DNA from 2 places in the Motilimonas thetidivivens genome. Region 2 is predicted to be linked to the other one. Evidence: predicted binding sites of a transcription regulator. Region 2 holds the regulator's gene; the other holds the start of a gene.

Region 1 (8,025 bases), on a different contig from region 2:
ACTGCATTTTACAAATTAGTTATCCATGATGCTTTCCTACAACAGGTATCTGTTAGGTAATCATAACTACTGTAAAGATAGTTACTGTAAAAAAAGTTACTGTAAAAATATTTACATTAACTACTTTACCCCCTACCCTATTCGATAATGATGAAGTGATACGGTGGCCTAGGATGGATAAATTTTATAACCGCCAAGCAGAGCTTAACGCCTTGCAGGCTGTTTCAAGTAACCTGACAGAAACCAAAGGTCAGCTGAGTGTGATGGTTGGCCGTCGGCGTGTGGGTAAAACACGCTTGCTTAATGAAGCCTTCCAGCGTGGCAAGACGCCATTCCTTTACCTATTTATCAGCAGAAAAAGTGAAGCGTCTTTGGTGGCTGAGTTTGCGGAGATCATCAAAAGTGAGCTAGGCGCGAAGTTTTTCCAGCCACAGTCCCTTAGGGACATTATTGATTATCTGTTGGATTATACCAAGAGCGCGCCTTTAACCGTGGTCATAGACGAGTTTCAAGACATAGAGCTTGTTAATGCCAGTTTGTTCTCAGACATACAAAATTTATGGGATAGCAATAAACGCAGCGCCATGATCCACCTCGTTTGCTGTGGCTCGCTTTACAGCATGATGACCAAGATCTTTAAGGGTAAGGATGAACCCTTATTCAATCGTGACGATCGCTTCTTTAAGATCCAGCCATTACAACCCTCTTATCTTGCCGAGGTCATGCAAGATCATCAGCAATTTTCTGCTGAGAATATGCTGCGCTGGTGGTGTCTATCTGGGGGGATCCCTAAATATTTAGAATGGCTGACGAGATTCTCAGCCCAAAGTGAGGACTTATTTGAGGCCGTGATCTCAGAGTTTTCACCTTTAATCAAGGAAGGCACACATCGATTAGTTGAGGATTTTGGCTCTGAGCATCGCGTTTATTTTGATATTTTAGGCGCCATCTCCAAAGGCCATACTAGCCGAGCAAAAATCGAAAATTTCTTAAATATGAGCGTTGGCGTGCACCTAGAAAAGCTTGATGACGTTTTTGATGTCATCACCAAAAAGCGTCCTATTAGCTCAAAAGAAAACTCTAGGGATATTCGCTACGCTATCTCAGATCCCTTCTTAAACTTCTGGTTTAGGTTTATTCATGCCAACAAAAGCGCCGTGGAAATGGAAAACTACGATTATATCAGACGCTATATATCGCGTGATTTCGACGTCTATTCAGGGCTTGAACTAGAAAATCTGTTCACCGCGATTTTGGTTGAGTCTAAACAATTTGGCAAAATTGGCGGCTTCTGGGATGCCAAAGGCCACAACGAGATAGATATCGTTGCTGTTAATGATTTAGATAAAAAGGTGCTGATTGCCGAAGTAAAAAGGCAGCAAAAGCGCTACAGCGAAGCCAAGTTAATCGAGAAAGCCCATCAGCTATTACAAAAGATGAACCTAAGGGGCTACCAGATCGAATACCGCGGCTTTTCGCTAGATAACCTAGTGGCGGTAATGGAAGAATACAGGACACCAGCCAAATAAGCATTTTGGGCTGCTTGCTAAGACACTCAACTGAACTCATTCACTCAAGGTATGAATGATCTGATTACTGCTGCCGCGCCATTTTAAGCTCGGGTCGGCCAGCTCTTGCTCAAATGGGCCGTCGATCAGCACATCCACCAGCTCGACCACTTTTTGCTGCGCAGGGCTTAAGTTGTTTAAGGTATAACCCGTCCAGCACCAAATATCTTTGCCTTGGGTGCGCGCCTTTACTTGCTGCAGTAAATCCAGCACCGCTTCTAAGTTGTTGGGGTGCAGTGGGTCGCCGCCAGAAAGGGACAAACCACGGCGCTTGATCCTAGGATCGTTAAGATCATTAATAATGGTCTCAACCATGGTTTGATCGAATGGCAAGCCCGCATCACAGCGCCACGTGGCTTGGTTATAGCATCCCTTGCAGGCATGCTCGCAACCCGACACAAACAAGGTACAGCGAGTGCCGGGCCCATTGACGACATCCACGCTGTAATACTTTTGATAATGCATTAGCTTGGCTTACAGGTGCTTAACACGGCGTTGCACTTCTTCTTGCTTGCCGTCGTTAAATGGCCGCGCATCTGGGCTGCCAAGATAACCACACACGCGGCGCGTCACCGATACCGTGGCCGGATTATGGTTGCCACAAGACGGGCAAGTAAAACCTTTGCTGGTACAGTCAAATTCACCGGTAAAACCACATTCGTAACATTCATCTATCGGCGTGTTGGTGCCGTAATAGGGCACACGCTCAAAGGCGTAATCCCACACGTCTTCCAAGGCTTCAAGGTTATGCTGCATGTTGGGGTATTCGCCATAGCAAATAAAGCCGCCGTTGCTGATGTCGGGGTAAGCCATTTCAAAGTCTATCTTGTCGAACGGGTTTACTTTCTTTTCCACGTCCAGATGGAAACTGTTGGTGTAATAGCCCTTATCGGTCACGCCATCAATCACGCCAAAATATTTGGTGTCCAACTTACAAAAACGGCTGCACAAGTTCTCACTTGGGGTGGCGTAGAGGCTAAAGCCATAACCAGATTCTTGCTTCCATTGTTCGGTGGCTGCGCGTAAGGTGCGCACGATATTTAAGGCTTTTTCACGCAATTCATCGTTGTCATAAACATGGGTATCGGTGCCGTATAACGACTGTACGGTTTCATGCAGACCAATATAGCCCAATGAAATAGAGGCTCGGCCGTGTTTGAAGATTTCACTGATATCATCATTTGGCTGTAATCGAACGCCGCAAGCCCCTTCCATATAAAGGATTGGCGCAACGCGGGCTTTCACGCCCTCTAAACGACTGATACGTGAATCTAATGCCGCCTTAGCGATGGCTAAGCGCTTATCCAAAATCTTGTAAAAACGACGCTCGCTGCCTTTGGCTTCGATAGCAATGCGCGGCAAGTTTAAGCTCACCACACCTAGGTTATTGCGTCCTTCGTGGATCAGCTCACCGTCTTGTTCGTACACGCCTAAAAAGCTGCGACAACCCATCGGGGTTTTAAACGAGCCGGTGACTTTCACGATTTGCTCGTAATTTAGTATATCGGGATACATGCGCTTAGAAGCAGACTCCAGCGCCAATTGTTTAATATCGTAGTTAGGATCGCCCGGCTTGTGGTTTAAGCCACCCTTAATGGCAAACACCAATTTCGGGAAGATAGCGGTTTTCTTATTTTTGCCTAAGCCCGCAATGCGATTTTTCAAAATCGAGGTTTGTATTAAACGCGCCGCCCAGCTAGTGCCTAAACCAAAACCAAAGGTCACAAACGGCGTTTGGCCATTGGCGGTGTGTAAGGTGTTTACCTCGTACTCCAATGATTGAAACGCATCGTAGCACTCTTTTTCGGTGCGACTGCGAGCAAATCCCTCGGCATCGGGCACTTGCCATTCGTTGGCCAGCGCCACGTTTTTCTCGTAGCTGGCTTCCACATAAGGGGCGAGTACTTCATCAATACGGTTAATGGTGGTGCCGCCATAAATATGGCTGGCCACTTGGGCGATAATTTGCGCCGTCACAGCGGTGGCGGTGGCGATGGATTTCGGTGTTTCAATTTCGGCGTTACCCATTTTAAAGCCGTGGGTCAGCATGCCTTTTAAATCGATCAGCATACAGTTAAACATGGGGAAAAACGGCGCGTAATCTAAATCATGATAGTGAATTTCACCGCTTTCATGGGCTTTAACTATTTCCTTAGGCAACATATGACGCGTGGCGTAGTGCTTAGCCACAATCCCAGCTAATAAGTCACGCTGTGTGGGGATCACCTTGCTATCTTTGTTGGCATTTTCATTGAGGATAGACGCGTCACTTTGTTCAACCAAACCACGAATTTGCGTGGCCAAACGCCCTTTCTTTTCTCGCACCGAATCACGATCATGGCGATATTCAATGTAATGACGCGCCACTTCTTTGTAGTCGCTGGCCATCAATTGGTTTTCAACCGTATCTTGCAATTCGTGGATATCTACTTCGTAGCGCTGAGCAAGCTCTTGAGCCACATTTTCAGCAATGGTTTGGGCATAGCGCTCATCGGGCTCTAGCACGTTTTCCATGGCACATAATACGGCAGCTTTAATTCGGTTAAGATCAAAAGGCACACGCGCGCCATCGCGCTTTATGACGACAGGTTTCAAAGCAGAAACTCCTAATTATGAAAAGGCCACGCACTAAATGTGGGCTTAGAAAGATTCAAGGAACACTAGATGTTGTGTATTAGGCGAAAAAAAGCCATAGAAAGCGTTGATCTGGATCAACTGTAAAAGAGGATGTCGCGAGCATTTAGCTAATTGAGATTGACGTCAAAATTGATAATTTTTTTTGCTTTTTTACTTGCTTCAATGCCAAGGCTTGGTGCGCTTGGCATCCTAAAAAATCAAGCAAAATTGCTGTGATATATTGCGCTTTTTTGCAGCAAAGTGATTTTACTCTGACTCTTCAGTATCAGCTTGCTTCCATAGAATATGACAAAATTTTTCGTCTTTATCTTTACTGATCAGCAAACGCGCATATACATCACTTAACTCGTCTTGTTCGTCGACTAGGCCAACCATCACTTCCGCATAGTCATCTTCGTCAACTTCAAATCCCACATGCTCATCCCAATCAAAACCTACCGCCACTAAATCAGCAGCGCCCTGCTCTTCAAATTGTGCGGCTAATAAAATCATATCCGCCGGATCTAGGTTATCACCTGCCATATCGATAAAAATATCGTAGGCGGCATCAATTAATTCATCTGGGGTAAGTTGGTTGCTAGCTGTCATCGGGATCTCCTAAATAATTGGCGAAATTAGAGCACGCAATCGGTAACAAAGATACCGGAAAATACAAATCAACCGGTTTAAAAAAAATTAAAAAAAATTTTTTTTTTGCTTGAAATTTTGTCAGCCTAGAGCCGATATGGACGCCGCCGTAGGGGCAAAATCACTTAGCATTCATTTTGAGAACTTATCGCATTTAGCCACTTTTTCTCTCAGTTTTATCTCCTATACTGATTCTTGTATGACACATAGGAGGGGACCATGATAGGTAAAATAGCTGCTTTTTCCGTCGCCGGTAGACCAAGCCAACATGCTGGAATTGTTACTTTTTTTAACCAAAACACAGATGAAGTAACGATTCGAGATTTTGAAGGTAACATCTGGAATGGCTGGGGTTATCAAATTAAATTGCTGCCATCACAAGAGCCAAAGGCAAAAGCGCAACTGCGCAACTAATCCCCTAGAGACTCGGCGCTAGCTTTGTTATGCTGCGCCTTCTTTAAACTAGATTATCTAACCCCATGAACAAAATTATCTATATTGCCGATCCCATGTGTAGCTGGTGTTTTGGCTTTAGTAGCGAGTTTGAAAAACTACGCAACAACCTAGCGCAATATTCGTTTGAATTAGTAATGGGTGGCTTACGTGCAGGCCCAGATGCGCAACCTCTCGATGACAAATTGGCGCAAGAATTAGCGCATCATTGGCAAAAAGTCACCGCCATGACAGGTCAACCAATTGAGAACAAGTTAATTGAACAGGTTGGCCAATTTGTTTATGACACCGAGCCCGCTTGTCGCGCTGTGACCTTGATGGGAGAAGCCGCGCCTAAACATCAGTTTGACTACTTACTGGCCATTCAAAAGGCGTTTTATCTTGATAGCAAAGATATTACCCAGCCCGAGGTATTGGCTGAGCTGGCAGCCCCTTGGCTCGATGCTGATTTTTTCCTTGAGCTGTTTAACAGCGAAGCCATGATTGAAGCCACCGAACAAGACTTCCATTTATCAAGACAGTGGCAGGTATTTAGCTACCCTACTTTGGTTTATTCAACCGAAGACAGAATGGTTTTATTGTCACAAGGTTACGCCAAGGCAGACGCGATAGAGCAAGGCATCAAGCAAATTGAGCAGCAATTAGCTAAGCAAACACAAGCGGATGACGAATAAAATTTAAGGGGCCTAGGCCCCTTGCTAACAGTAACCCAACTTTTACTAAAGCAGGCCTACTTAGATTTGAATTGATTGGTTAAAAAATCGTACTGGTAGCCTATTGTCAATAGCTTATCTTCTAGGCCTTCTCTGGGAATATCAAACTGCCCCACCAAGTCTTCCAGGTCTTCACACTCAATACGCAGTTGTTCATTAACTATGCTTAACAGGATATGACTATCCATACTATGAAAGCGACTTAGATCCATGCTTTTGCCCCCTCTGTAGTATCTACATTTAGTACCTACATTTAGCACCCACATTTCATTTTAGTTCATCAAGATAAAAACGGTTAAAAAAGCAACTTAGTTCAAGTCAAAATCGTAAACCAGTTAACGTTATTAGACTATTGTGATGGATTAGTTTTTGCACTCACCATTGCCATCGCAATCCCACCTAATACCATAGCTGACGCCAACGTTAGCGACCAAGACCAAGCTTCGCTCAACAACACAACGCCTAAGATGGAGGCGATGATAGGGACAGTTAATTGATACAAACCTGCCTGTACCGCCGTCAATTTAGTCAATAAGCTGTACCACAAAGCGTAACCTAGCGCCGACGCCACCACACCCGAAAGACAAGCAAGTAAGATCCCCACACCCGAAACAGGCTGCGACCAATTAAACCAAGGCACGAGTAATAACGAGAGCAAAGCGGCGCGGCCAAAATGCTGACGGCTTAGCCAAACTACATTACCCTGCCCACTTTGCTTACCGAGTAAGGTATATGCTCCCCATGCGATGCCTGCCGCCGTCATTAATGCCGCAGCCGATAATTCAGGCCAAGCACTACCGGGCAAAAATAAAACACTCAACCCCAACAATGCCAACAGCATACCTAGCCATTGTCCGATAGTTGGCTTAACCCCAGTAACAACACTGGCAACAAACAAAGTGATTTGAACCCAAGCAAACAAAATCAGCGCGCCTAGCCCCGCCCCTAAACTTAGATAAGCAAATGAAAAGCCAGCGGCATAAACAAGTAAAAAGATGGCTCCCCACCAGCTAACGCGAACTTGTCCGGCTTGCTGGGGCTGTGCTTTTGCCTGACTAAGCCAAACCAAAATAACGAGGGTAATTGCGCCTGAGCTAAGCCTGATAACCGTAAACTCGCCGGCCGCAATTAAATTTTCAGCCAGCGCTAAACGGCAAAAAATGGAGTTAGCGGCGAAAAGCAGCAAGGTTAGGCCAAGCTTTAGCCAAAAGCTAAGGGAGAAACATGAGGGAGAAACAGGATCTGAAGTCATCGGGCTATCGCAGCAAAATATCTATGATAGCCCTAATGGCAATAGCCAACCAGCCAAACGCCAAACTAAGTTGGTTTGCGATTAAAGTTGGCTGGTGATAATCGCCTTATTTTAGTGAAGCATAATAAGCAGCTAAATCCGCAATATCTTCATCCGATAACGCTGCCGCATTGGCTTGCATTACCGCCGCCAAGCCACCCGTGCGCTCTTTATTTTTATACGCCTTTAATGAAGAAACTAAATACGCCTCATTTTGCCCTGCTAAATTAGGATAAACAGGCACACTAGCGATACCGGCTTCACCATGACAAGCAACACAAGTAGCTGATTTTGCTTTGCCCGCTTCGGCATCCCCCGCTTGCGCTAAGCCAGGTAAACACGCTAACAGAGACAAACCTAATAACACTTTTTTCATTTTTAATTATCCTTCACATTGCAGGTTATCTTGATAAATTGAATTAATTTTAGCAGCTTAAGTAACAATGATAGCCACTCAGATCAACTAATATTCAGCTAACAATCCTTTGGCTAGGTGACCTTACCTTGGTAAATACGTTGATAAACGGGATTTAGTCCATACTGCAAGCAGACATCGCGTGGTGAACGAACATCCCATGCCACCATATTGGCGACCTTACCAACCTCAAGCGACCCCTCTAGCTTCTCCACCCCTAATGCCCTAGCGGCATTGAGTGTGATGCCTTTGAATGCTTCTTCGGCGCTTAAGCCAAAGTGAATACACGCCATGTTGGCAGCTAGCAATAACGACAAGAGC
Region 2 (8,025 bases):
CAATAGGAACTTCAGGAAGCGTTTACCCTGCTGCCGGATTTGTTCATGAGGCAGCGAGCCACGGCGCTCATACAATCGAGATAAACCTTGAGCCAAGTGAGATTAGCAATCAATTTGCAGAAGTGAGGCAAGGCTCGGCAGGATTATTAGTGCCGGAGCTGATCGAGCAACTCCTGTCGCCCATCAAGGCATAATTTTTACGACTTTAGCGCTGAAATAAAGAAGTGACTCGATTGGAGGTCCTAAATTTCATCCGATTGCGTGGTCAGCAAATTAATTCACTAAATAACGCTATATTGGGTGTAAATGTCTTTCACATCTAGGGACGAACCTCTTAAAATGCACACTCATGCAAATAAAGTGGTTTGGTAATGAACGAGCAAGAACAAAAAACTCAGTTACAGATTGGTGGCAACCTCAAGCAGTCCCTAGAGCAAGGTTTTAGGCTTGATCTCGCCAATATTTTCTCTGAAGCATTTAAAATCACCCTAAAAAACCTCGCTACCTTAATGCTGGCGTGTTTAGCTTCGTTAGGGTTTATGATGTTGGTAGCGAGCGTATTGGTACATGGTGGCGAGCTATTAGGCTACATCAAAGAGGTGGTTGATGAACAAGGTAACCCTGTCATCATCACCAAGGAAATGATAGCGATAGGTTTAATGATGTCGGTATTTGTCATTCCTTCCATCATAGCTGGCTTTATCATGATGAGTTTAAATCATGTGGTTGGTTTGAAGACTAAACCATTAATGGTTTTTAACTTCTTCAAATTTTTTGGTCCGCTTGCTATCGCTTTTGCAGTGCCAAACCTACTTTCAATGGCATTTATGAATTTGGGCTTAGGTGTGTTTGCTTATTTGCCGACTATCTATATTAGCGCCATTTTTTCACTCGTTATCCCGTTGATGCTAGAGCGAAAAATGACCGTTTTCCAAGCGATACCTATGTCTATTCGCGTGGTACATAAAGGGCTAATTTCCCTATTTATTATTCATGCTCTGATTAACTTATTTATGCTATTCGGTATGGTCACTGTGGTCGGTTTAGCATTTGTCATCCCATTTGTTTTCACCTTGCAAGCGGTAATTTACCGAGAAGTCTGTGGCATCAGACTCAGTGTTGAAATCAATGGCGACGGCTCAAATCAAGACAATGATAAAGGTGAGTTCAGTGCATAAATTATTATTTTTATTAATTTTATTATATGCTCCTTGGGCAAGTGCCATTGAGACAAAATTTTCCTATAGTGATTTTTATAAACGATTAGCGGTAGTAAAAAAGGAAGGTTTGACTAGGGTGACACCAGCATTTTATTTGTTGGATCAAAATGCTCAGCAGCCATGTCAACTCGCTAAGGCTGTGCTGGAAACAGCAAACCGCCAAGTCGCAATCACACAAACCCCCTCGGGTGAACTTCTTGTACCTTACGATGTAAAGCTAAAACAAGAAAAGGCGGAACTCGTGTTAGTGTTTGCACATGAACAAACAGATTGCGCTATGTCGTTACAAACCAAGCTGTTGGTGCCAATTAGTGGTATTCAAGATGTCGATGGTTTGAGTAAAATCGCCGATGAATTAGAAAAGCTGATGTTAGGTCAAGCTGGCTTTTGGGGTAAGTTATTTTTACCTGACTTTAATGGTATTAGTCTCACCTTGGCTGGTGATTTCGCAACTGATCAACAGGCTGTTTTCAGTATTGCTAATACCGACTTTGCAGTAGAGCAGGGACATGTTTACTTATCAAAGCAATGGTTAGCGGAGCATCAAGGTAAAGCGGTGCAACTGGCTGATTCGGTAATCGATATAAAGCCTTGGTTGGTGCAATAATTCACTTTTTGACTGATGGCACTTGCCATCAGTCATGTTAGCTTAAGCTTAAAAATCAAGTGAGCTCTATAATTTGCAGCTCTGGCTCATCAGCCATTTGTTGCCCAGATGAAGTGGACGGAAAGTCTGGTTTGTCAAAGGCAATGTCTCCGCCATCAATCACACCGCTGTGTTGATCCACTGATTTAAAATCAAATAGTTCATGATCCATCAAATGTGAAGGCACAACATTTTGGATGCTGCGGAACATGCTTTCAATTCGGCCTGGATAGCGTTTTTCCCAACCTTGCAGCATTTCTTTGATCATTTTGCGTTGTAAGTTTTCTTGGCTGCCACACAGGTTACAAGGAATGATCGGGAATTCTTTTATCTGGGCGTATTTCTCCAGATCAGCTTCCTTACAATAAGCAAGAGGGCGAATAACCACGTGTTTACCATCATCACTGACTAGTTTAGGTGGCATAGACTTTAGTTTTCCGCCATGAAACATATTTAGCAATAAGGTCTCGAGAATATCATCACGATGGTGGCCTAAAGCAATTTTTGTTGCGCCAAGACGTGTCGCCGTTGAATACAAAATACCACGGCGCAGACGAGAGCATAGTGAACAGGTTGTTTTTCCTGCTGGGATCTTGTCCATCACTATGGAGTAGGTATCTTCTTCGACAATTTCAAAGTCCACGCCAATTTGGGTTAAGTATTGGGGTAAAACATGCTCGGGGAAGCCAGGCTGTTTTTGGTCAAGGTTAACCGCAACAATATCAAACTGGATAGGTGCATGGGCTTTCAAGTGCATCAGAATATCAAGTAGGGCATAACTGTCTTTACCGCCACTTAAGCAAACCATTACCTTGTCGCCTTCTTCAATCATATTAAAGTCGGCAATGGCTTTACCTGTTTCACGACGTAAACGTTTATGCAATTTATTCTGGTTGTATTGTGCTTTGGCCTCAGCCGTCGGTGTACCCATAGTTCTATCCACAGCAAAAAAAGTCTGCGTATTATAGCGTCAAGAATGTTCCAAGCAAGTAAGGCGGTGGGAGTGCGGCCAATTGCTTGGCCGCAATAATGCTTATTGTTGTAAGGGAGAAATGTAATCTATCGGTTTCAATGCAAGTAGGTCGCAATCCAGACTGTCAATCAAATGCTCGGCGGTATTGCCGATGAGTGCAGCGCTGATACCGGTTCGACCAACCGTACCAAGCACAACCAGCTCTGCATCAAGCTCTTTTGCGACTTGTGGTATTACGTCTTCCGCTAAGCCTTCAACCACGTGCTGCCGCTCTGCTGGAATCCCATGCTTGTTGCCATGTTCGGTAAGCATATCGACATGGCGTTTTTGTACTGCATCACTGTATTCAATAGGGTTAAAGTCGGGAAGCTCTAAGGCAATATTCACTGGTGTACTGGGGAAGGCATTGATCAAACTGACATTAGCATTGATCATTTTAGCCATGTCGAGGGCTTCATGGGTGATCTTATCGTTTAACGCCATGTGTTCATCATCTTCGGCTGTCGCATGAATAGCAGCCAAAATAGTGCCGTTTTCAGGCCAATCATGATTTTTAACCAACAACAATGGCTCCGGACATTTACGTAATAAATGCCAATCGGTGGGAGTGAAAATAACGGATTGAAGCTTAGGATGATGATGGGTGCCTTTGACGACGAGATCATGGCCAAAGTCTAAGGTTTCTTGAATAATGCTCTCAAATGGACGGTTATGCCAGAGCACTTTGGTATCAATAAACAAACCTTGGCTTCGATATGGGGCAGCCAGCTCTTCAAGCCATGCCGTCTGTTGTTGTATCACGCTGGCGCGCATTGCTTCACGCTCTTCAAGCGAAAGCATGGTGGTCATTTCAAAAGAAAAGTCATAGACAGAAAGAAACAGCTTTAATTTGGCATGCTCTTCGCGTTGACATATGTAGGCGGCGCGAGAAAGGGCCGTTTGTTCTTCTTTGGTAGGATCAATGACGACTAAGATGTTGCGATATTTAACCATACACCCCTCCGGGTTACTGATAATATTCCACGTTCCTAGTCTTAATTTAGCTCAAAATGATGTGATATTGCGCGATGGTGATCAATTATTTTATTTTTCAATTGATTAATTCCACCGCGCTGGTAGTTATTCGGCTTTAGTCGCGCCAGCAACTTCAGCTAATTGTTGATGATCGATAATGGTAATGTATTTACCTTTAACGGCGATCATTTCACTTTTTTGGAACCGACCGAGTAAACGACTGATGGTTTCTACGGTAAGGCCTAAGTAGTTACCGATATCGCCTCGAGTCATCGACAAACGAAACTCACGAGGTGAGAATCCACGTTCAGAGAAGCGTTGTGACAGGCTATAAATAAAGGCGCCTAAACGTTCTTCCGCATTTTTCTTAGACAATAATAAAATCATTTCTTGGTCGCCAACGATCTCATTACTCATCATGCGCATGATTTGCTGACGCAGCTTAGGCATCTTGCCCGATAAATCATCCAAGGTATCGTATGGGATTTCACAAATCATCGAGGTTTCGAGGGCCTGCGCGAAACTTGGATGACGGCCGGTGTTGATGGCATCAAAACCAACAAGATCGCCAGCTAGATGAAAACCGGTAATTTGTTCGTCGCCCTGTTCGGTAATGGTATAGGACTTAACGGTACCAGAACGAATGGCATACAATGCTCGCATATCTTCGCCAGCTTTATACAGCTCTTCACCCTTTTGAATTGGCTTTTTTCGCTCTATGATGTTGTCGAGCTGATCAAGCTCAGTTTCATTAAGGCTAACAGGAATACAAAGTTGGCTGATACTGCAATCTTGACAGTGTATTTCACAGCCACCTGACTGGATGCGTCTGGTATTTTTATTCTCGGACTTCATACTTACCCGAAATCTCCACTTGATATATATCAATATTGTAACATTTATTGCCTGAGTTTAAATAGCAGAATAACCGCAGAAGGTGAATTGAAAGCCAAAAAGTGATAACGCCTTAAAAATGCGAAAATAAACTTGCTTTAGCAATGAAATTAAGTCGAGTCAGAGTGAGAAAGGCTAGTTATATGTCTATTAAAAATAGATTTATAATTAATAAATCAGTTGTTTAATTGCGATGTAGCCAGTGTGAATGGCATAGAGTGCCAATAATGCACTGCCGCTATATCTAAACCAGTTAGATTGGATGACTCGCCCAATTGAATGGCTGAGTAAACCAATGGTGGCCATGGCGGGCAGGGTGCCTAAGGCAAATCCAGCCATGATTAACCCCCCATTTACGGCACTGCCGCTCACTGCAGCCCAAGAAAGGCTTGAATAGACCAAACCACACGGTAGCCAGCCCCATACCATGCCAAGAGGTAAAGCATAAAACGGATGCTTGAGGGGTAAAAAAAACTGCGCGATGGGCTGGATCCTGCGCCAAATATGTTGACCCGCTTTTTCGATGCTTTGCAAACCCAACCACAGGCGACTGATATATAGGGCTAATAGCAACATCATGATAGCGGCCAGCAAGCGAAGTAAGATGAGTGCTTGTTTTACATCAAATAGCTGACTGAGTGCCGCTGCTCCCCCTGCAATCAAAGCTCCAGCGAAAACATAGCTCAAGCAACGTCCTAGATTATAGAGCAGCAAGGTTAGCCACTGTTGAGACTTGCCGGCCTTGGGGTCGACAGAGAAGGTCATGGCACTGGCAACGCCACCGCACATACCTAAGCAATGACCTGCGCCTAGTAGACCAATGAAGAAAGCAGCATAGAAATCCGTCATTTGGGCGTATTAGGCTTATCGCAATGAACTTCTGATGCTGAGTTGGCTTGATTGCGAGCCTGCGAGTCATCTTCATCAAACAATATGTTAACGCCTTCGCGATCTAAATCTTCAAATTGATCGGAGCGTACTGCCCAAAAAAACAGACCAATCGCTATGGCTACAAACAAGATAGCGATAGGTATTAGCATGAAAATTATGCTCATTTCTTTAACAACCTCAATGAGTTGGTTACTACCACAACCGAGCTTAATGACATCCCCAGTGCGGCCATATAGGGAGGCACATGACCGGTGGCAGCCAAGGGTAGAATAAACAAATTATAACCCAAGGAAATGGCTAAGTTTTGCCTAATTACATCGCGTGTCTGTCTAGCAAGATGACGCGCCTTCGCCAATTTGCGTAACGAATCACCAATCAAAATCACGTCGGCTGAGTTCTTTGCCACATCGGTGCCGCTGCCGATGGCGACCGACACATGAGCTTGAGATAAAACGGGTGCATCGTTAATACCGTCACCGACCATTAAGGTAATACTACCTTCATGCTGGAATTGTTGCACCGCTTCGCGCTTTTGCTCAGGTGTAACGCCAGAAATTACGGTTTTGATGCCTAATTGGTCAGCAACGATTTGCGCTTGAGCCGAGCCATCCCCGGTCAACATTGCGGTATTAACCCCTTGTTGTTTAAAGTGGCTAAATGTTGCTTTGGCATCTTCCCGTAGTTCATCGGTGAGTTCAAACGCAGCCACCAATTCGTCATTGATAGTCATGACAATCAAGAGTAAGCGCGATTCAACTGGCACAGAAACGCCGCAATAGTCAGGATTACCTAACCGTACAGTTTGCCCTTGGAATTGGCCATATAAGCCTTCTCCAGGAACATTAGTGACCTGATCGACCTTAATATTTGCTTGCTTGTAGGGCGCAAATGCGCGGCTAATGGGATGTTCAGAGTGTTGCTCTAATGCGGCTGCCAGTGCGAGGGACTGAGCTTTATTTTGTGCTGAAAAAACATGAGTATTAGCGACCGAAAATTTGCCCTGAGTTAAGGTTCCTGTTTTATCAAACACAAACAAGTTGGCTTTCGCCAAGGTTTCCAAAACGTGGTTTTTTCGGATTAAAATCCCTAGTTTATTGAGTGTTGCCGTGGAGCAGGTCAGCGCCGTTGGGGTCGCTAAACTCAGAGCACAGGGGCAGGTTGCTACCAATACCGATAAGGTGACCCAAAATGCATGCTCGGGCGCAACATAAAGCCAAGCGGTGTAAGTAATGGCCGAAAAAATGAGTAGCGCACCGACAAAATAACGCGAGACATGATCTGCTACAACCTGAATTCGGGGTTTTTCGGCTTGAGCCAGATCTTGCATTCGGATGATATCGGCAATTAAGGTCGCTTGACCCGTCTGTTTGACGATCATCGTAATTGGGCTTTCAAGATTGATTGTTCCGGCGTAAACAGGCTCATCCAAAGCTTTAATAACGGGCATATGCTCGCCTGTTAACATCGACTCTTCAATGGAGGATTTACCATTGACGATAATGCCATCGGCTGGGATGGTTTCACCTGGTTTTACTAGCACGAGTTGTTCTTCGCGCAGTAGTTTAGCCGGTATATGCTCAACCGAATCGCCTACTTTTAGCCAAGCCATTTTGGGCATTAATTTTGCTAAATTGTTGCCGCTCTCGGATGCTTTACGCCTTGCTCTTAACTCGAGCATGCGTCCGATAAGCAAAAAGAAAGTGAACATGGAGATGGATTCAAAAAAGACTTCACCGGTACCCGTGATGGTGGCATAGGTAGATGCAATATAAGCGCCTAATAAAGCAATGGAGACTGGGATGTCCATGCCCAAGGTGCGGTTTCGAATGTTGCGAAGGGCGTTAAAATAAAAAGGCTGTGCGCTGTAAAGCAATACAGGCGTTGCCAAAATCATACTTACCCAGCGGAAATATTGACGAAACTCCTCTTCCATACCGGTGAAGAGATCCGCATACAAGGCGACTGCAAACATCATTACTTGCATGGTGGCAATACCTGCCAGCCCCACACGTTTCATGTAACTGCGTACTTGTTCGCGATATTGTTTTTCTTGCTCGTCAGCTTGAAAGGGAAGGGCGCGATAGCCCACTTGAGCAATGGCCTTTAAAATATCACTGAGTTTTATTTGCTCGGGATCCCAGCGAATAATTGCACGGTGCAAGGTGGTATTCACATTGATAAACGCCAGTCCAGGCAACACCCGCAATTGACGTTCAATCAACCAAGCGCAAGCTGCACAGGTGATGCCATCAATGGACACCATAACCTCTTGCAGCGATTTATTGTGCTGTACAAAATCATTTTGAATTTCTTCGAGATCATACAAATTAAGGGAATTTAGCTCAGCGGGCACCAGTCCTTCAACTTTTTGTGCAGGCTCGGTACGG

Evidence for each region. Region 2 encodes FNR, which switches genes on or off when oxygen is low (the NO sensors DNR and NnrR bind a similar motif). Its sites were predicted from a motif close to TTGATCTAGATCAA; they were not measured.
Region 1: a site for FNR is predicted at 4,270-4,283, ahead of nrdD (anaerobic ribonucleoside-triphosphate reductase). Genes of this name have one in related genera too.

The regions. Positions count from the first base shown of each region.
Region 1 is NZ_JBKFDK010000011.1:105,471-113,495, forward strand. It holds gene ACK8OT_RS10365 (ATP-binding protein) at 174-1,529, shown strand; gene nrdG (anaerobic ribonucleoside-triphosphate reductase-activating protein) at 1,566-2,033, opposite strand; gene nrdD (anaerobic ribonucleoside-triphosphate reductase) at 2,043-4,163, opposite strand; gene ACK8OT_RS10380 (HI1450 family dsDNA-mimic protein) at 4,452-4,793, opposite strand; gene ACK8OT_RS10385 (hypothetical protein) at 5,052-5,246, shown strand; gene ACK8OT_RS10390 (DsbA family protein) at 5,312-5,959, shown strand; gene ACK8OT_RS10395 (DUF4250 domain-containing protein) at 6,016-6,210, opposite strand; gene ACK8OT_RS10400 (DMT family transporter) at 6,348-7,250, opposite strand; gene ACK8OT_RS10405 (c-type cytochrome) at 7,357-7,665, opposite strand; gene hutI (imidazolonepropionase) at 7,779-8,025, opposite strand, start outside.
Region 2 is NZ_JBKFDK010000001.1:394,722-402,746, forward strand. It holds gene cobB (Sir2 family NAD+-dependent deacetylase) at 1-194, shown strand, start outside; gene ACK8OT_RS01970 (DUF2189 domain-containing protein) at 372-1,178, shown strand; gene ACK8OT_RS01975 (DUF2987 domain-containing protein) at 1,153-1,827, shown strand; gene ttcA (tRNA 2-thiocytidine(32) synthetase TtcA) at 1,883-2,797, opposite strand; gene uspE (universal stress protein UspE) at 2,900-3,832, opposite strand; gene fnr (fumarate/nitrate reduction transcriptional regulator Fnr) at 3,959-4,708, opposite strand; gene ACK8OT_RS01995 (sulfite exporter TauE/SafE family protein) at 4,916-5,596, opposite strand; gene ccoS (cbb3-type cytochrome oxidase assembly protein CcoS) at 5,593-5,802, opposite strand; gene ACK8OT_RS02005 (heavy metal translocating P-type ATPase) at 5,799-8,025, opposite strand, start outside.